3 regions of the Peribacillus sp. NPDC096622 genome follow, and region 2 is predicted to be linked to each of the others. Evidence: riboswitches for the same ligand, from Rfam matches in the RefSeq annotation. Region 2 holds a riboswitch; each other region holds the start of a gene.
What was found. A riboswitch is a leader RNA that binds a small molecule or an ion and turns the genes downstream of it on or off. The one in region 2 is predicted to bind S-adenosylmethionine.
Positions count from the first base shown of each region.

Region 1 (6,596 bases), on a different contig from region 2:
ACGATGTTTTTACTTATGGTTGGGCATATGGTTCAAATGGAGGCGATAAATTAAAGAATCGCAAGGCTGCTTTAGCTGTATCTGCTGGAATTAACAAAGAGGATTATAGTGAAAAAGGAAGATATCGCTATCCACTTGAACATTTATTATCTCCTTTTGAAACTACCTTTCTATACTGCAATGCAGACTATCGTTCATTCTTTGCGTTTTATGGTGCTGAAAATGAGCCGTCCTCAAGCGAATTGGCAAAAAGCGCACAAGATTTTTTGAATTTTGTCGATAACCTTTAATAGGCAGTTTCATTAAAGAAGTATTTCCTTGTCAGGGAAATACTTCTTTCTTTTGATTTAATCAAAATAGCTACACCTACGGCTGTACAGTCTCCTGAGCTGGCAAACTGTTTTTCTCTCCCCACTCGCACATCATATTTAACAATGGAATGAGAGATAGACCACGTTCAGATAATGAATATTCTACTTTCGGAGGTATTTGGGGAAATTCCTTGCGTATGATAAGGCCGTCTGCCTCCAACTCTTTTAACATGATGCTTAGCGTTTTAAAGGAAATGGTACCGATACTTCGCTTCAGTTGATTATGCCGCATAACCTTATTTTCGGACAGCCAATACATTATGATCATTTTATATTTGCCGCCTATTAAGGATAACGTATAACCAAAGCCAGTGTCATTTGGTTTCACGCCAGTCGGAACACAGGTTTCACTCATAAGTTTACACTCTCCTTTAGATAAGTATAGGATATGAATGTTCATACTTTACAATAGAGCATTATCAATCTTATTGAAAGGTAAATAAGGTCCCTATAGTCCTCCTGCCCCCATTTTCGGAAGTAAGAAGATTTCATTATTAAACAACATGATGAAGTTGCAGAAATTAATATCCATAACCCTCCCTTTTTAAAAAAGGAAAAATCCTGTTGCATCCAACAGGATTTTTTTCATGATTTTGGATTTCTATAGAGTAACGTAACGGATTCATTTTAGTGTTTTTGTTTGTAATAGGTTACCGCGAGCGCAAGGGCCAGCACTGTTCCTTTGACGATATCCATCGCATAATACGGAACGGACATCATGATCAGTCCATTTTGAAGGATTCCGATCAGGACTGCACCGACGAAGGTTCCAAAGGCATTCGGTTTTCCCGCTCCTAAAACGGAGGAACCAATGAAGGCTGCTGCAACGGCATCCATTAAATAGGGGGACCCTGAATTGATTTCCGATGTCATGACCCTTGAAGCAAGGACTATCCCCCCGATTGCAGCAAATAGAGCTGAAAGCAGATAGGCAAGGATTTTGTATTTATTAACCGATATCCCGGAAAGTCTCGCCGCTTCCTTATTCCCCCCAATAATGTACATATAACGACCGTGCTTCGTATAAGTCAAAAAGATATGGGTCGCTATCACAATGACGGCCATGATCAGGATTATCCATGGTACCTGGCCAATTTTGGTGAAAAACGGGCTGATCAGTCCTGTTGCGAATGTCCCGTCGGGCATGACCATATTTTGTGAAACCGTGGCCCCTTTCGTATAAGTAAGGGCAATTCCCTGAATAATGAACATGGTAGCCAATGTCATCAGCATGTCGGGAATTCTCAATTTAACGATCATGAATGAATTCAAAGCCCCTACGAAAAGTGAGGCACCGATTGCAGCTAATATGGCGATAAATGTATCCTGGGAAAACCAGACAAACATTGATATGACGATGGCATTGGCCAATGATGCTACGGAGCCGACGGAAAGGTCGAAGCCATCCACGGTCAGTGATATCGTAATGCCGATCGCAATGATGGTCACGATTGAAATGGAACGCAGGATGTTTATCAGATTAGAAGTCTGAATGAAAGATGGATTGGACACGGCGAAAATCCCAATCAGAATGATAATCGTCAATATTGTGCCGTATTTATAGAAAAAGTCGAATAGTTCCACCTTTTTCTTCGCTTTCGCTGTCTGTGTAACAGGAATGGGTATGCTCATCCTATTTACCTCCTGTTGAATAGAATAGTAGTTCTTCTTCATTCGTTTTGCTTGTTTCTAATTCGATGACAGTGCTCCCGTCATATAACACATATGTCCGGTTGGTAATGCCAATGATTTCGGAAAGCTCGGATGATGCATAAATGATCGCTTTTCCATTCCTTGCAAGCTTTGCAATCAATTCGAATATATCCTTCTTGGCTCCAACATCGACCCCTTTCGTTGGTTCATCGAATATGTATACATCCGCATCTGCCATAAGCCACTTTCCAATGGCAACTTTTTGCTGGTTACCACCGGAAAGGTTTTCGACCTTCACTTCTCCTGAAGGAGTTTTAATGCCGAGACTTGCGATCATTTCCTTCGCCTTTTCCTTTTCCGCCTTACGATCCACGAAACTGAATGTTTTGCAGAATTTGCCGAGACTGGCTGCAGTCAAGTTGGCCGAGACTGATTCCTTTACAAGGACCCCTTCTTTCCTGCGTTCTTCAGGTACGAGTGCCAGCCCGCTTTTTACAGCTTCATACGGTGATTTCAAAGAAAGCTTTCGACCATTCAGGATGACTTCACCGGCTGTGATGGACGCATGACCGAAAAGGGTTTTACACAGCTCCGTTTTCCCAGCCCCGACCAACCCTGCCAAGCCGATTATCTCACCTGCTTTAATATTCAGACTGACATTCTTGACTTTCTCGGCATCTGACAAACCGTTCACTTCCAGAATTACGTCTCCAATTAAAGCTTTCACTTCAGGAAACTGTTCATCCATGGTTTTCCCGAGCATGTTCTCTACCACTTCGGTACGGGTTATGTCCTCGCTTTTTCGACAAGTGACACGCTTCCCATTCCTCATGATTGTAATTTCCTCACAGATATTAAAAATCTCAGGCAGACGATGTGAAATGAAAACGATCGCCACGCCTTTTTGCTTTAATTCATTTACAATTCGAAAAAGTTCTGTCGTCTCCGTATGACTTAACGGCGCAGTTGGCTCGTCGAGAATCAGGAATTTGCATTCTGTCGAAACGGCTCTTGCTATCAGGACCATCTGTTTTTCAGCCAAGGTAAGGTCTCTAACCAGCTTTTTCGAAGGGACACGAATTTTCATACCTTCAAGAATAGAAGTGGCTTTGTTGTGCAGCTCTTTCCATTGGACCCTCTGTTTTTTCCCCATGTTTTGGACCATATCATTCAACATTACATTTTCCCCAACTGTTAAATATGGGATGAGCGCGGTATCCACTTCCTGATAAACAATTTGAATACCTTGTTCCTGAGCAGCTTTTGGCGAGCGAATATCCTGCTTCATCCCATCAATAAAAATGTCACCTGAATAATGAACATGGGCTCCCGATAAAACTTTCATTAACGTCGATTTCCCTGCTCCGTTTGCACCGACCAATGCATGGGCTGTCCCTGATTGTACTGAAAAATCAACTTCACTCAGCGCCTTCACTCCCGGAAATTCAATCGAAATCTTCTTCATCTCTAGTTGAGTGCCCATGTCCATTCCCCCTTATAGAACAGACACTCCCTTCACCGGAAAGAGAGTGTCTCTTTTTATTTTTTGTAATGATCTTTCAAAATCTTCATCCAATCTTCTTCAAATTCCGTGGATACACCCCAACCATCGACAATATCAGACAGGTTTGCCATGTTTACGGCTTCTTTTGAAGCTTGGATTTGCTTTTGTGAAATAAGTGAAGCCTCCAAATCATATGTTTGCGGCGTTTCTTCGCCCGCTAATTTTTTAGCTAATATCCTCATATTCACTGCACCGATCAACTTGGGATCGACTGCTGCCGTGTAGGACCATGAGCTATCAGCCGATTGGATTTCCTGGAGATCTGCATTCGAAACATCAATTCCATATATCTTCACTTCATCGCGGCCCGCTTCTTTAATCGCACGGGCTGCACCGATAGCAAAGGCATCCCATGTTGCAAAAATGGCATCCAATTTACCTTTAGGGTATTTATTCAGCATTGCGGCCACAGCATTTTGTGTCTGGACCGAAGTATCAGCAGATGCCACTCCGAATCTTTCGACTTCTTTAATCCCAGGATTTTCTTTTAATTTTTCCTGATAGACTGCATTTCTTCTTACCATCGGAGGAAAACCGTCCACCCAAAGATAGGCAATTGCAGCTTCACCTTTCTGTTCCTTTATCAGGTTATCAAAAGCCAGTGTTGCCAACGCTTCATCATCTTGTGAAGTTAACGTCACGCCCTCTATTTTAGATAGATCGCTTATTGAATCGAATGTGACAACGCTTTTACCTGCATCAACCAACTTTTGAACGTCATTTACAGTTGCGGCATCATCACCATGTGAAATGATATAGCCGTCATAATCTTCCTCCAAAGCCTGCGCTATCGCATCATGGAATTTAGCCGTGTCACCATTGGCCGTGTACGTATCCACTTGAAACCCCAGCGCTTCTCCTTCTTCTTTCGCCCCCGCCAAGTATTGGGCAGTATGATCATCACCGCCAATTTTACGGATCACTTTGATCTTGGCTCCATCACCGTCAGCAAATCTTTCCGGGACATTTTCAAATGATACTTTTTCTTCTTTCTTCGATTCTGTGGAACTCTGCCCTGTAGAGCAACCCGTTAAAAGCAAAGCCGAAGCGATGGCAGAAATGAATACCCCTTTAATAGACCTTCTCATCTTGTTTCCCTCCATGTTTTCTTATTAGTCTTATCAGTTAAGTCGGTGTAAATTCCAAAATAAAAACCTCTCTAATATAGAGAGGTTTAATCGGCTGTTTTGCAGACTTGTCCCTCTCTTATCTGTCAAAACATTTCTGTTTTGCAGGATTTAGCACCAATTCCTAATGGAACGGTTGCTGGGCATCTTAGGGCCAGTCCCTCCGCCACTCTTGATAAGAGATATATTGTGTTACGTTTTCGTAATTATCACTTTATAGGGATATAGTCGTAAAGTCAATAGATTTTTGAATATTTGAAATCTTTCCTGTTATTTTTATTTTCTTTGAAGCTGGGCTAGACGCTTTTTCTCGATTTTTTCAAGCCTCTCCAACTGCCTTAATTTCACTTCGAACAAAGTGATCGGATCACGGTAAACTTCCGGATTTTCTTTCATATGCTCCAATGCAGCCTGGTAGTCTTTTATTTCAGTCTGTGTCTGCTCTATCGTTTTTTGAAGTACGGCAAATGAACTGCGATAGAAAAGTGAGATGTCCCGATCCAATGATTTTTCAAACAATCCAAATTGGGTGAGGAAACGTTCCGTAATCATTTCGGCAACATCCAAGTAATCTTCACTTTCCAGGTATTTCTTATAACGATTGTACATATTGGCTTTATTTTGCGGTATCGCCCCAAACAGCTTCCCTGCTCCTTTAAGCAGCAATTGTGATGGAGTCCTGCGCAAAAGGATATTAACGTTGTCGATGCGGATACTGCTTGTCATCCGGTCGGCATCACGGCGCCAGTCATCCAATACCCTGAAGTCACCTGCCAGAGTTATCCGTTCTTCTTTGTATAGTTCATTGAAACCGGCACTCATCTCATCCATAAACTGCTGGCTTTGAGAGAACTCCAGTTGGGAACTGGCAATCCAGTCTTGAAGAGAACGGTAATATTGAGGCATGATCTTGTCAGATATGAAGGTTTGAATCCGCTCATTCATTTCCTCGTTTAACTGTACATGGACCTGACTGAAATCACTGCTTTCCGTTAATGATTTCGAGCAATCCCTCAGTAATTCAGGAATTTTTGAATAAAGCTGATTTTTCACTTCGTCCTTAAGCGAACGATACGACCGTATGATATTTTCACTTTTTTCTTTTTCCAGATCAGCCAGTTGATTGACCGCTCCATTCAGTTTGACTTCCATCTGTTCATTCCAAGAGATGGAATGCTCACATTTCCGCTCATTGGCTGCCCGTTTTTCTAATAGATATGATAAAGTTTTACGAATGAATGCCAGGATTTTTTCAGATCTTCTTTCCTTCCAATTATCATCTTGATAATTCGATTGAAGGAAGGCTGAAAGGTCCTTCAATTGCTGCCTGCTGTCATAATGTTTGGAGAAAGCGAATACTTTCGCATTCGGGAAATATGCATTCACTTTATCCCATGTTTCGTCTTCCATCCGGACTGCGACCTGATCACTATATATCGTATCCATTTTATTTAATAGGAAATGAATCGGCAGTTTCGGAGCCATCATTTGAATTTCCAATAACAGATCCCGTTCGCTGCCGGTGAAAGGCGCCCGGGCGTCAAGAACGAACATCAGGCCATCACTGCCATGTAAATAACCTTGGAAATCGGATTCCACGCTTTTTTCCCCATTGAAACCCGGTGTATCCAATAATCGCAGCTGATTATTTCTTAAATAGTCACTGATGATCGTCACATCGACAATAGTCCCGCGCTGACGGCGTGTTTCATCCAGATCAGTTAGCTCCTCGACAACTTTGCTATCTGTATCGGTAATTTCAAGGATTTCCAAGTCATCCCCGTCTTTGACACTGACTAGGGACGAATGATCTTCAGCGGCAATGCTCTCGCCAACGATTGACTGAATAAAGGATGTCTTGCCATTCCCTGCACTTCCTGC
Region 1 covers NZ_JBIWES010000006.1:98,231-104,826, reverse strand. The annotation lists gene ACIQYG_RS13215 (NAD(P)H-dependent oxidoreductase) at 1-290, shown strand, start outside; gene ACIQYG_RS13210 (winged helix-turn-helix transcriptional regulator) at 367-726, opposite strand; gene ACIQYG_RS13205 (ABC transporter permease) at 999-2,003, opposite strand; gene ACIQYG_RS13200 (sugar ABC transporter ATP-binding protein) at 2,005-3,507, opposite strand; gene ACIQYG_RS13195 (sugar ABC transporter substrate-binding protein) at 3,564-4,676, opposite strand; SAM riboswitch class I at 4,792-4,897, opposite strand; gene ACIQYG_RS13190 (GTPase domain-containing protein) at 4,992-6,596, opposite strand, start outside.
Region 1: another riboswitch for S-adenosylmethionine. It lies ahead of ACIQYG_RS13195 (sugar ABC transporter substrate-binding protein); the one in region 2 lies ahead of ACIQYG_RS06135 (5-methyltetrahydropteroyltriglutamate--homocysteine S-methyltransferase).

Region 2 (6,596 bases):
TTCTTCCAGCCTTCATATAATTTTTCACTATCTTGCTCTTCCATGGATGGTTTAAAGGTTTTGTCTACCGCCCATTGCCGGGAGATTTCTTCTTGATCCTTCCAATACCCGACAGCAAGGCCGGCTAAGTATGCAGCACCTAATGCTGTAGTTTCGTTTATGGTCGGCCTCTCGACAGGCACCCGTAATAAGTCGCTTTGGAATTGCATCAGGAAGTCATTCTTGACTGCCCCGCCATCCACTCTTAATGTTTGCAGCTCGATTCCTGAATCCGCCTCCATTGCATCAAGGACATCCTTCGTTTGATACGCAAGTGATTCAAGTGTGGCACGAATGAAATGTTCTTTCGATGTGCCGCGCGTCAAACCAAAAACGGCTCCCCGCACTTCGCTGTCCCAATATGGAGTTCCAAGTCCTACAAAAGCCGGTACCACATATACTCCATCCGTACTTTCCACCCGTTTTGCATAGGTTTCGCTGTCCTTGGCATCATGAAGCATCCTTAGGCCATCGCGCAGCCATTGGATGGCGGAGCCAGCTACGAATATACTGCCTTCCAGTGCATATTCGACCTTCCCATTCAGTCCCCAGGCAAGGGTCGTCAATAGCCCGTGTTCGGAACTGACAGCCTTGGCTCCTGTATTCATGAGCATGAAACAGCCTGTTCCATACGTATTTTTAGCCATTCCTTCATTAAAGCAGGCTTGGCCGAATAATGCTGCCTGCTGATCACCGGCTGCCCCGGCGATCGGAATCGATTGGCCGAAGAAATGATATTCGATCGTACGTGCATATTCCTCAGAGGAAGGCCTTACTTCCGGCAGCATCGACTTTGGTACAGTCAATATCTCAAGCAGTTCTTCATCCCATTTCAGTTCATGGATATTATACATCAATGTCCGGGATGCATTGGAATAGTCCGTTACATGGGCCTTGCCTCCTGATAGCTTCCAGATCAGCCAAGTATCGATGGTACCGAATAACAGCTTGCCTTCATCCGCCTTTTGTCGTGCCCCTTCCACATTATCGAGGATCCATTTCACTTTCGTTCCGGAAAAATAGGCATCTATCAACAATCCCGTTTTATCCCGGAATAAATCATTTAGTCCCTTTTCCTTCAAATCATCACAGATTTCACTTGTTTGCCTGGACTGCCATACAATCGCATTATAGACAGGGGCACCTGTTTCTTTATCCCAAACGACTGCCGTTTCACGCTGATTGGTGATCCCGATACCGGCAATTTGCTCTGGCTTTATACCGGATTCAGATAGTACACCGGCAATCACCGCCAGGATCGATCCCCAAATCTCATTGGCGTTATGCTCGACCCAGCCTGGTTTAGGGAAATGCTGTGTGAATTCCTTTTGGGAGGAATGGACGATTTCCCCCTTTTCATTAAATAAAATCGCCCGCGAACTTGTTGTTCCTTGATCTAATGATAAAATGTATTTTTCCATTGTGTATGCCCCTCCTTTTAATTAACTAGCGATATTTCTGCTATCCAATTCATGTGACTGTTTTTTACCAAAAGCATAGGCTAATATCAATAGTACCAGGCTTGCACCCAAAACAGACCAAAATCCTGCCGTTATTTCCCCCATAAAGAATGCTTTATAACAAACGGCACCAAGTGAACCCCCAACAATCGGTCCAACGACCGGAATCCATGAATACCCCCAATTGGAATTGCCTTTACCAGGTATCGGCAGCAAAAAGTGAGCGATGCGCGGCCCCAGGTCGCGGGCCGGGTTAATGGCGTATCCTGTCGTACCCCCAAGTGACATCCCGATCACGACAATCAATAACCCGACTGCGAATGGGTTTAGGCCCTCTGTAAAATCATTGGCACCTATAAATAATAAACCAAGAATAAGGATGAAAGTTCCAATCATCTCACTTAATAGATTTGAAAATGTGTGCGGGATCGCAGGCGAAGTCGCGAACACACCAAGCTTCGCTCCTGGATCATCCGTAGCTTTCCAGTGTGGCAAATAGTGCAGGAATACTAGAGTTGCGCCAAGGATCGCGCCAATCATTTGGGCAACGATATAACCGGGCACATCACTCCAAGGAAATTCTCCAATAACGGCAAACCCTAATGTGACCGCCGGGTTTAAATGCGCCCCGCTTATGGACCCCACTGCAAAAACACCCATGGTAACAGCCAATCCCCACGCAATCGTGATAACGATCCAGCCGGCATCTTTTGCATAGGAGCCCTTTAAGGATGAACCAGCACCAATACCTGCCCCGAATAAAACCAATATCATCGTACCTAACACTTCTCCCCAAAATGGAGTCATGATTAACGCCTCCCCTGATAAATTTTTAAACCTTACCAACAAATAAAAGGAGATTCGCAGCAGAACTATCTTCATAAAAAAATTATGAATAGATCTGTTGTGAATCTCCTAGTCTCCGTCACATTTATTAACTTGTACTGTAAAATATACTAGGTTATGAAAACGCTGTCAATATTTTGTGAAAAAAATTAATCTATTTTTCTGTAATTTTTTTCAATTTCCCCCTATTAGACGATATCCCATAATTCAGTTTTTGAAGTGGTGATTGACGACGCCCCGGCATCAAGGGCATTCAGGACTTCATCCGAAGTACGTATGAGGCCACCTGCAAAAATCGGTGTCTGCAACCGTTCCTTCACTTCTTTTATCATCCATGGCATAGCGCCCGGCAGTACTTCGATATAATCCGGCTTGGTTTTCTGCACCAGCTTATAACTTTTCTCAAGCGCATGTGAGTCTATTAAAAAGATTCGCTGGATGGCAATGACCCCCTTTTGCTTCGCCTTCAATATAACGTTTGATTTGGTAGAAATCAGCCCATAGGGATTATATTCCTGACAAATGAATTCTGTCGCGTACTCATCGCTTCTTATGCCATGGATCAAATCGACATGATAGATCATTTTCTTATTATGCTGCTTTGCCATCATGCTTACATTTTTCAATTGTGATATATGCAAATCAAGAAACACACCTATTTCATAGGAACTTTCTAGAAATCTTTCAAAATCCTTCATGCTTGCCGAAGCAGGCAAAATCTTTTGATCCATTATTATCCTCCTCATTCCCAGAAAAACTCAAAACTTCAAGTCATTTAGTATATTTTAAAGAGCTTGATTTATCAAACACATTTTTTTCATGAACAATGTCATCTTAACACTAACATAACTGGCACACTCTTTATAGATTGCAGCTAAGGATGTATGTAAAATATCCCCTTAAATCATAAAGAAAGTTTCATTTTCAAAGCACCTTCGACGAGTTCATACGATTTAATTGTGCCAATGGGAATTTTTCTCACGATGCTCCACGCATTAGCATTCATTTTGATCGCTCTTTTTTCATATTCAAAAAATGGCGGTCTGTTAAATATCCTTTGGTTGATGAAATTACTGTCAATTGGTTCCATTCCCACTAATTCAAACGTAATCGTTCTTCCTTCCACATGAACCGGTTTTAATGTAATCCGGAAAGCTACGTCTTTCTTAAACATCATTTTCTTCACTTCCATCGTTCCGGAAAGCACAATATGCTTTGGTGTAATCTCGACTTTAATTTCCTGGCCAGATGATTTCATTTTTATGATTCTCTCTATCATGGCTTCAGTTACCGTTATCGGTATGCCACTTTTGAATGGACTCATCCTTGCATTCCCCCCACTCAAAGCATATGCCGGATTCCCTGATGCGGTTAATACTTCAGCCCGAATCAATAAACGGTATATTCTAAATATTCCAGCTCCAGCCCTTGACCTTCATAAAAACTACCTGTATAGTCATAGTTAATTTAATAGACAACTCTTATCCAGAGAGGTGGAGGGACTGGCCCTTTGATGCCTCAGCAACAGACTGATCTTGTACTGTGCTAATTCCAGAAGTGTAAAATCTTGAAGATAAGAAGAGTATATAGCTTTGTTGCCAACACCTCTTCTTATTTTTAAGAAGAGGTTTTTTATTTTTAAAAGGAAAGAAGGAATGCAACATGTCCATCACATTAACGAAAGCACCATTCAGGGCGGACCACGTCGGAAGTTTATTAAGACCAGAACGTTTACATATTGCCAGGAAACAATTTAGGGATGGTACCCTTTCGGCAGAGCGGCTTCGTGAAGTTGAAACCGAAGAAATCAAACGGATTGTCGATAAACAAATTGAAGTTGGATTAGAGGCCGTTACGGACGGTGAGTTCAGGCGAACATGGTGGCACTTTGACTTCCTCGAACATTTAAATGGCATCGAGGGATATGTTACTGAAAAAGGCCTCACATTCGATGGTGTGGAAACTGAGAGATATAATGTCCGCAATACCGGGAAGGTTTCATTCAACCCTGAACATCCCTTCATTCGTGATTTCATTGAATTGGACCAAATCGTGAACGGACGTGCAGTTGCCAAGCAAACCATTCCCAGTCCGAATCAATTATTTGCTGCAGGCATTCATAATGCAGACATCTACCCTGATATTGAAGAATATGCAAATGATATCATCAAAGCCTATCAGCATGCTTTGAATGCCTTTTATGAAGCAGGTGTGCGTTATCTTCAATTGGATGATGTATATATTGCCAGACTTTCAGCTCCAGATTTCCAGTTCAAAGATGGAAAATATACGAGGGAACAGTTAATTGATCTTGCACTTCGTGTCATTAATGGAGCATTGGAAGGCAAACCAGAAGACCTTGTCGTCACTACCCACCTATGTCGCGGAAACTACCAGTCGACATGGGCGTTTGAAGGAAGCTATGCCCGTATCGCCCCAACTTTATTGGCAAAAGAAAAAGTGGATGGATTCTTCTTGGAATATGATGATCAACGCTCAGGGGATTTCAAACCATTGGAATACATTCCAAATGGCGGAGCACGTGTCGTCCTGGGAGTCGTCACTTCAAAAAATGGAGAAATCGAAGACAAGGAAGCTGTTAAGGCACGCATCAAAGAAGCCTCGGAATTCGTTCCGCTCGAACAATTATGCTTAAGCCCTCAATGCGGCTTCGCCTCCACCCATCACGGCAACAAGCTAACCGAAGATCAGCAATGGGAAAAGCTGAAATTCGTCGTTGAAGCAGCAAAAGAAGTATGGGAATGATTATTTTCCGTAGGCTTTAAAACTTATTTACAGGATTCATACAACCTAATCGGCTTTAAGCGTGCCGATTAGGTTTACACTTAAAATCCGAAAGCAAACAAAAAAAGAACGGCCACCTGCACGTCCCTTTTTACTTGCAGCTATCATCATCATCATCATCATCCATTTTCTTCACAAATATATCATCCGTCACCCTATCTTCCAGCTTGTTCCTCAAGGCCAATTCCGCAGCCTTCCCATCACTAGGCGATCCGTCCGAGAAATACATAGGAAACAAGGAGAAAAACATAATATAGAATGAAAAATAGATAAATTGATACCAGATTACCGAGCTGTCCAGGATATTCTGATACACTAAGCTATATATGATCAGCATGCTGATCAAATTAAAGATAGCCCCCCCTAAATAGATCAGCGTATTCGTCAATCGATTATCATGTTTCAATCCCTTGAACTCGCAAGTCCCATTCCAAAAATAATATTTCCTCACTTCTATGTTCCGAAAGGCGAAAAGCTTATTACCACAACCGATCAAGATTTTCTTTTCTGATCCCCCAAAGATCGTAACAAAGAAAATATGCCCGCTCAAATGTATCAGTGTAACGATCGGCATGATCAAAAAAAAGGAAAATAGAAATTTAATGATATCAGAGAGACCAAACATATTTAACTACCCCACCTCACCAGAGCCATTTCTTTACCAGGATGCTACTCTGATACCCTGCCCACACTAGTTATAACTAGTAAATTTTCACAGTGGTAATATGTTGCTTTCACAAGTGATAAGAGGATAATCGTACTCCTTCTGCTTAATTTGGACTGTTTCCAACATATCGAACCCGGAAAAGTGATAGCCTTTACATCTTTATTTAGCGATTGGGGGTGCGAAGAATTTCTGCGTTGTTTTGTCCTGGCCTCAAGCCTGCATGTTTATATTCAGGGGTGAAAACCGATGTTTTGATCGGGCAGGCAATTTGCTTTTGGACATTTCCTTTTCCGTCAGGTACCTCGACAATCATTCCCCTCGCCTTCAATTGGGGGTGCTCGGCCGCTTCGGTGAAGGTCAGCACTGGTTCTGCACAGGCCTCGAAATCAGCGAATATCTTCTGCCATTCATGAAAATCCCTTTCGAGGAAAGCCAGTCGGACGGCCGTTTTAAACCTGATTCCGCTTTCTTCATCGCTTTTCATGCTCAATTCATATAATTCGGGTGCACCGATGGCTTCACATAATGCTTTTCGAAAAGGGGGCTCAATGCTTCCTACCGAAAAATAGCGTCCGTCTTTCGTTTCGTAAAAGTCATAAAAGGACCCTCCGTTCAACATCAGTTTTTCTGGTTCAAGCTCAAGGCCCCCTTGCAGACTCAAAGGTGCGGATATGGCATTCAAGGCAAAACTGCAGTCGGTCATGCTGATGTCGATGGCTTGGCCGAATCCTGTTCTTTCCCTGTGAATGACTGCAGATAATATACCGATAACAGCATGC
Region 2 covers NZ_JBIWES010000002.1:562,821-569,416, reverse strand. The annotation lists gene glpK (glycerol kinase GlpK) at 1-1,460, opposite strand, end outside; gene ACIQYG_RS06150 (MIP/aquaporin family protein) at 1,482-2,306, opposite strand; gene ACIQYG_RS06145 (glycerol-3-phosphate responsive antiterminator) at 2,534-3,076, opposite strand; gene ACIQYG_RS06140 (hypothetical protein) at 3,250-3,669, opposite strand; SAM riboswitch class I at 3,824-3,925, shown strand; gene ACIQYG_RS06135 (5-methyltetrahydropteroyltriglutamate--homocysteine S-methyltransferase) at 4,008-5,111, shown strand; gene ACIQYG_RS06130 (hypothetical protein) at 5,242-5,775, opposite strand; gene ACIQYG_RS06125 (CaiB/BaiF CoA transferase family protein) at 5,981-6,596, opposite strand, start outside.

Region 3 (6,596 bases), on a different contig from region 2:
ATGTTGATGTAATCTTTTTCAGATGGTTGATATACTCCCGTTTACCCTCATTGATTTTTCGGTCACTTATTTTCTCCAAGTCCCCGCCGTTACTATTGATCAAGTCATTCGTTCCAATAAAAATGATGAAAGTATCGGCTTCATCAAGTTTCGTTTTAATGCGGTAATCATCAAGCTGTTTCATCACCCCATCCGTTTCCTGGCCTTTTATACCGTAATTCCAAAAACTCACTTTTTGCTCCGATTGCGGATCATTCAATTCATCCTCAAGGCCTTCTATATATCCTTCCCCGTTTTTATCCCCTTTTCCGTAGGTTAATGAATCTCCAAAAGCCATGACCCTTTGCACATCTTCCGACTCCGAGGCCTGGAATTCATATGCAGCAAAACATATAACCAGTACAATAATCAATAAACCTGCCAATTTTTTCATTTGGTTCTCCTCTTGTCTTTTTACTAGAAGTATTTAGTCTTTTACATACCCAAAAATCTGAAGTCTTAACATAAAAAAGAATTGTCAGATAAAGAGTAATGAGTGTATGATAATATAAAACTTTCAATGGATTGGGTGTCGTTCACCGTCCCTAAAACCAAAAACGGGATTACCCTTCATTCTGGAGATTGAATAAATGATAGTTAGGAGTTTAAATCATGGAAGAGAACATAGAGTTTAGAGAGGCAGAACTATCTGATCTACCCAGAATTGTTGAAATATATAATTCGACAATTGCTTCAAGAATGGTCACGGCAGATACGGAACCTGTATCCGTCCAATCGAGGGTTAAATGGTTTGAGGAACATCATTCAGAAAGTAGACCGCTATATATCATTACTATAGAAGGGAAAACTGCTGGATGGATGAGCTTTCAATCCTTCTATGGCCGACCGGCATATAAGTCCACTGCGGAAATCAGCATTTATATTGATGATTATTTCCGGGGAAAAGGAATCGGACAAATTTCGATTCGAAAGGCAATTGAATTGTGTCCAAAATTAGGTATTAAGACTTTATTGGGTTTCATTTTCGCCCACAATGCACCGAGCCTTAAGCTTTTTTCCAAATTTGGGTTTGAAGAATGGGCACATTTACCTCAAGTTGCCGAGCTGGATGGCATTGAGCGGGATTTGATCATTCTTGGTAAACGTGTCGATATTTAATATATAATTCTTTAGAGCTATTGCCTTGAGCAGTAGCTTTTCAGATTAATACAGGTCGAATTGGCTAATTTAAAAATACCTATTTGCTTTTTGAAAGGAAAAATACTCAGAATCCCTTTTACTTGCTAATGCATTTAATAGCCTATCCAATTCTTGACTGGCTTGAACAGTTACCAGACTTGTTAAGCCGTAAATCGCTCCCAACTTTATCATTTCCTGTCTCTTTTCTTCTACTTTTTCTACAGTTACCTTACGGCAAGGCACTATAGCCACCTCCCATTAATTCAATATTTTTACACTTTCATCATAATGAAACCACTAGTTAAAATCAACTATTTTCCAGGAATAAAATGTGTTATTTTATAGGTCAAATGTGACAAAACACCTATTCCACTCTTTAATTATGTATATTTTGTGTCGTTTTCTATTAAACGCAAAAAAAGCATCCACTAGTGTAGACTGCGAATGCTTACATCATATCCCTTATCCATGAACCAAAAATATAGTATATCGCTTACTATGTCATCCATTCAGAAGGTGACTCGTTATTGGGTCTATTTATAACAATCTTATATTCATCTTCAAGTACTTTTAATGGGGCATCATAAAGGTGCCTTTCATCAGAGGTTTTGTATACTCCATTGGCCAATAGCTCTTCAATGAGCTTTGCCTTCCTCTGTTCAATCCTCTTAAATAATTCTGCCATGTAAATGGCTCCTTTCCTAGTCGTCCTTGAGCCTGCTTCTAGTTAGCTAAACTTTATCAACTTGTTTGATTTCACCAAATTATATATACCTTTTCTATTATGTCACTAAACGTTATTTCCCAAAAATAAAAGCCCCTTCCAATTTAAGAAGAGGCTGACAGTGTCCGTACGGCTCTTCTTATCTTCCAAGCATATGCTTGTTGGATTTAGCACAGTTCCCAAAACGGGTCCGCTGCCGAGGTTTCTTAGGGCCAAGTCCCTCCACCTCTCTGGATAAGAATTCGATATATAATGATGTAGAAACGATTCTATCCTAATAATCATCAAAAGTCAATTACCTGGTTCTCCCTTTTTTCCTGGAATAAAGGGAACCCTGTTTCAAATACGTATTGCATTTTCTTGTCTTTCTGATATGATGTCAGTAATTACATACAATTCACACCACTAGGGGAGTCTTTTTTTAAGACTGAGATGGAATTAGTTCCGGACCCTTTGAACCTGAACCGGCTCATACCGGCGGAGGGAAGTGGATGATATCGTCCATTTACAGACTATATCCATCTACCCCGTTCCGTATTCAGGAACGGGGTTTTTTATTTAACAAAGGGATCCATTCTAAAGGAGGATGAACAATGGAGAATACAAAATTAGAAACATTCAGTGATAGACTGCATGCAAGGGCAAAAGAGATTTGGAAAAGGAACCATTCACATCCCTTTGTCCAGGCAATTGGAAACGGCACGCTTCCTGAAAAGAAATTTGCCTATTACCTGAAGCAGGATTATATCTATCTCATGGATTATTCCAAGCTCTTTGCTTTAGGTGCCATCAAAGCCCATAACATCGAAACCATGGCAAAGTTTGCGAATATTTTAAATGAAACCCTTCAAGTGGAAATGGATATCCATCGGCATTATGCTTCCGAATTCGGGATCAGTTCCAAGGAATTGGAAAATACAGAACCTACTCCAACCACTTTAGCCTATACAGGTTACATGCTAAATGCAGCTCAGCATGGGACTTTAGCAGACTTGATCGCCTGTCTCCTGCCCTGCGCTTGGGATTATTATGAAATCGGTTTGCTATTAAAAGAACAAAATGGAGCAGCTTTGGAAAACAACCGCTACGCAGATTGGATAAGATCCTATTCGTCTCCTGAATTCGGGGAAGCACATAAGTGGCTGATCGCTTTGTTGGAAGAATTGACGGAAGGCATGCCTGAAAAGGAACTTCTTAGATTAGAAAAGCACTTTTTGGTTACTTCCCGATATGAATATTTATTCTGGGATATGGTTCAAAATGAGCAGGATTGGCCGCTGTAGGTGGATGACATGATGAATCCTATCAAGAAACTGACGTTGACTGCCATGATCACGGCTTTAACGACGCTGACCAGTTCATTTATTTTCATACCTGCAGGATTTGCAAAAATCTTTCCTATTCAGCATCTGGCAAATGTCCTGACGGCTGTTCTATTGGGGCCTGCCTATGCTGTAACACAAGCTTTTTTAGTTTCCATCATTAGAAACATGTCTGGTACCGGTTCAATTTTCGCCTTTCCCGGAAGCATGATCGGTGCACTTTTGGCTGCCATCCTTTACCAAAAAACACAAAACTTAAAATTCGCCTGTTTAGGGGAAGTGATCGGGACCGGCATTCTCGGTTCCCTAGCCTGTTATCCACTTGCAACCCTCCTATTGGGAGAAAAAGCTGCTCTTTTTGGTTTTTTACCGGCTTTTATGTTCAGTTCATTCGCAGGTGCGATTTTAGCTTTCATATTACTTAAAATACTGATAAAAAATAATTATATGAAGGGGTTTTTTTATGAAAACAGCATTAACCATCGCCGGCTCTGATTCAGGGGGCGGTGCTGGAATACAAGCGGATTTAAAAACATTTTCTGCACATGGTGTATTTGGAATGTCCGCCATCACAGCCGTAACCGCACAAAACACAATGGAAGTCCGTTCAGTACAGCCAATTGAAACAGCTATCATATCGGATCAAATTGCAGCTATATTTGAAGATATTCGTGTCGATGCAGTAAAAATAGGCATGCTTGGATCAAAAGAAATCGTGGAAACGGTCGCTGCGTCCCTTAAAGCCTTCATGCCTGCCATCGTTATCCTTGACCCTGTCATGATTTCCAAAAGCGGCCACCATTTGCTCGACGAAAAGGCTGTCTCTGCCTTAAAAATGGAGTTGCTTCCGCTTGCAACACTTGTTACACCAAATGTACCGGAAGCGGAAGTACTTACTGGCTTCTCGATTCGGACGAAACAAGATTTCTACAGAGCATGCATTTCAATACAAGAAATGGGTCCCAAAGCCGTTTTACTTAAAGGGGGCCATGCAGCAGGAAATCCAAATGATCTTTTTTATGATGGGACTGACTTCCACTGGATCAAGGGAGAGCGCATTCATACAAAAAACACTCATGGTACGGGCTGTACCTTATCTTCCGCCATTACATCAAACCTGGCAAACGGACTGCCATTGCAAGTGTCGATCGAACAAGCCAAGACCTATATATCCGAAGCAATACGCAATAGCTTTTCAATCGGTAAAGGTCATGGGCCAGTCCACCATTTTCATTCATATTCAAAAAAAGAACGGAGTGACTTGTTATGAAGGTTTCTTCAGCCGATTTATTTATGAAGGTAAGAGAAAGAAAACCACTCGTTCACCAAATCACCAACTTTGTTACGGTCAACGACTGTGCAAATGCCACCCTTGCCATCGGTGGTTCACCAGTAATGACATCGAGCCCAAGAGAAGTGGCGGATATGGTCAAATTAGCAGATGCATTGGTCCTGAATTTCGGTACGATCGATGATAAAGCTTTGGAAGCAATGGAGATCGCCGGTAAAACGGCAAATGCCCTGGATATCCCGGTCATTTTGGACCCGGTTGGAGTTGGTGCCACCTCCTATCGTACAGAGCAAGTCAAAGAGCTCCTAAGTAAGGTTACTTTCCAAATCATTCGCGGAAATGCGAGTGAAATCCTTTCATTGATGGGTGGGGATACCGTTACACGCGGGGTGGATTCGGGAGAACTTTCAATTAGCAATGCAGAGCTGGCCGCACGAGCGGCAAATGAATTGAATAGCATCATCGTGGTCAGCGGAGCTAAGGATGCGGTCAGCGATGGAAAACATACGTCCATCATCGATAACGGGAACCTCCTTTTAACTAATGTTACAGGCACCGGTTGCATGTCCACAGCTCTTATCGGCACTTTTTCCGGTGTCACCGATGATTTTTATTCTGCAGCAATTGCCGGTATCTCAACCATGAGCATTTCAGGGGAACTAGCAGCCGCAAACCTTCAAAAGGATGAAGGAACAGGTACTTTTCGTGTGCGATTAATCGATGCGATATCAAGAATGGATAAGGAAATCTGGATGAACGAGGTGAAATTAAATGAAGAAGTCCCAAATTGATTTAAGCCTGTATTTAGTTACGGAAGAGTCCATAGCAATAGAAGAATTGACCAAAATCATTGCAGAATCCGTTTCAGGAGGAGTCTCAATCGTACAACTTAGAGAGAAAAACAATTCCTCCCTCTCCTTTTATAAAAAAGCATCTGCATTAAAACAGTTATTGAATGAGCTGTCCATTCCCCTTATCATCAATGACCGGGTGGATATAGCACTTGCGGTTGGAGCGGACGGAATTCATATTGGGCAAGATGACCTTCCACTGCCTGTCGTCAAAAAAATGGTTCCTGAAGATATGATTGTCGGTGTATCTGTCTCCACTCTTGAAGAAGCTCTCGAAGCCGAACGAAATGGAGCGGACTATATCGGAGTCGGTTCGGTTTTCCCTACCAAGACCAAACAAGATGCAACCCTAATGGCCCTTGAGGATTTGGGGGAAATTTGCCGCAATGTTTCCATTCCCGCAGTAGCCATCGGTGGTATCTCTGCCGATAACATTTCCTCTCTTTCTGATAGCGGGCTATCCGGTGCCGCAGTCGTATCGGCCATCATGAATGCAGATAATCCGAAGACTGCATCCGAATCCCTTTTAAAAATAATTAAGGACTTTAATTAAACAAGGGGAGGAGACTGTATACAGTCCCCTCCTTTTGTTTATGTCAAAACGGTATTCTTTGTTTCCTTCCCAAAAGCTACGGCAACTGCACCCACTAGAATAGCAATTGTAAATAGGGTGAAAATCGATGAAATCGGGATGTCTGCGGCAACTAAATACCCTACAAGCAACGGTCCCAAGACACCGCCAATCCTTCCGACCCCTGCAGCTAACCCAGCACCCGTACCGCGAACTGCTGTTGGATACTGCTCAGGTGTATACGCATAAAGTGCACCCCATGCCCCTAGGTTGAAGAAAGATAGGAACATCCCGGAAACTATCAGCAGTGCCAGCCCCTCTGCCGATCCAAAGAAATAGGCACTGACTGCCGTTCCAATTAAGTACGTGATCAAAACGAATTTACGTCCCATCTTCTCTATCAGCCATGCAGCTGAAAAATAGCCCGGAAGCTGTGCAAGCGTCATGATCAAAACATATTCAAAACTTTGAATCATGCTGAAGCCTTTTAGGACCATCACACTTGGCAGCCATAAAAACATCCCATAATAGGAAAAGACCACGCAAAACCATAGAATCCACAATACAAGGGTCTGACGGGAGTATTCCTTTTTCCAGACACTTTTCATATTGCTTAATACAGATGGTCTCTGCTTTTTTTCAAGTTCCGTATACTTCG
Region 3 covers NZ_JBIWES010000007.1:93,695-100,290, reverse strand. The annotation lists gene ACIQYG_RS14525 (DUF459 domain-containing protein) at 1-433, opposite strand, end outside; gene ACIQYG_RS14520 (GNAT family N-acetyltransferase) at 652-1,158, shown strand; gene ACIQYG_RS14515 (aspartyl-phosphate phosphatase Spo0E family protein) at 1,228-1,422, opposite strand; gene ACIQYG_RS14510 (Fur-regulated basic protein FbpA) at 1,676-1,864, opposite strand; SAM riboswitch class I at 2,040-2,144, opposite strand; TPP riboswitch at 2,301-2,406, shown strand; gene tenA (thiaminase II) at 2,497-3,186, shown strand; gene thiW (energy coupling factor transporter S component ThiW) at 3,199-3,720, shown strand; gene thiD (bifunctional hydroxymethylpyrimidine kinase/phosphomethylpyrimidine kinase) at 3,689-4,495, shown strand; gene thiM (hydroxyethylthiazole kinase) at 4,492-5,307, shown strand; gene thiE (thiamine phosphate synthase) at 5,288-5,920, shown strand; gene ACIQYG_RS14480 (MFS transporter) at 5,959-6,596, opposite strand, start outside.
Region 3: another riboswitch for S-adenosylmethionine. It lies ahead of ACIQYG_RS14510 (Fur-regulated basic protein FbpA); the one in region 2 lies ahead of ACIQYG_RS06135 (5-methyltetrahydropteroyltriglutamate--homocysteine S-methyltransferase).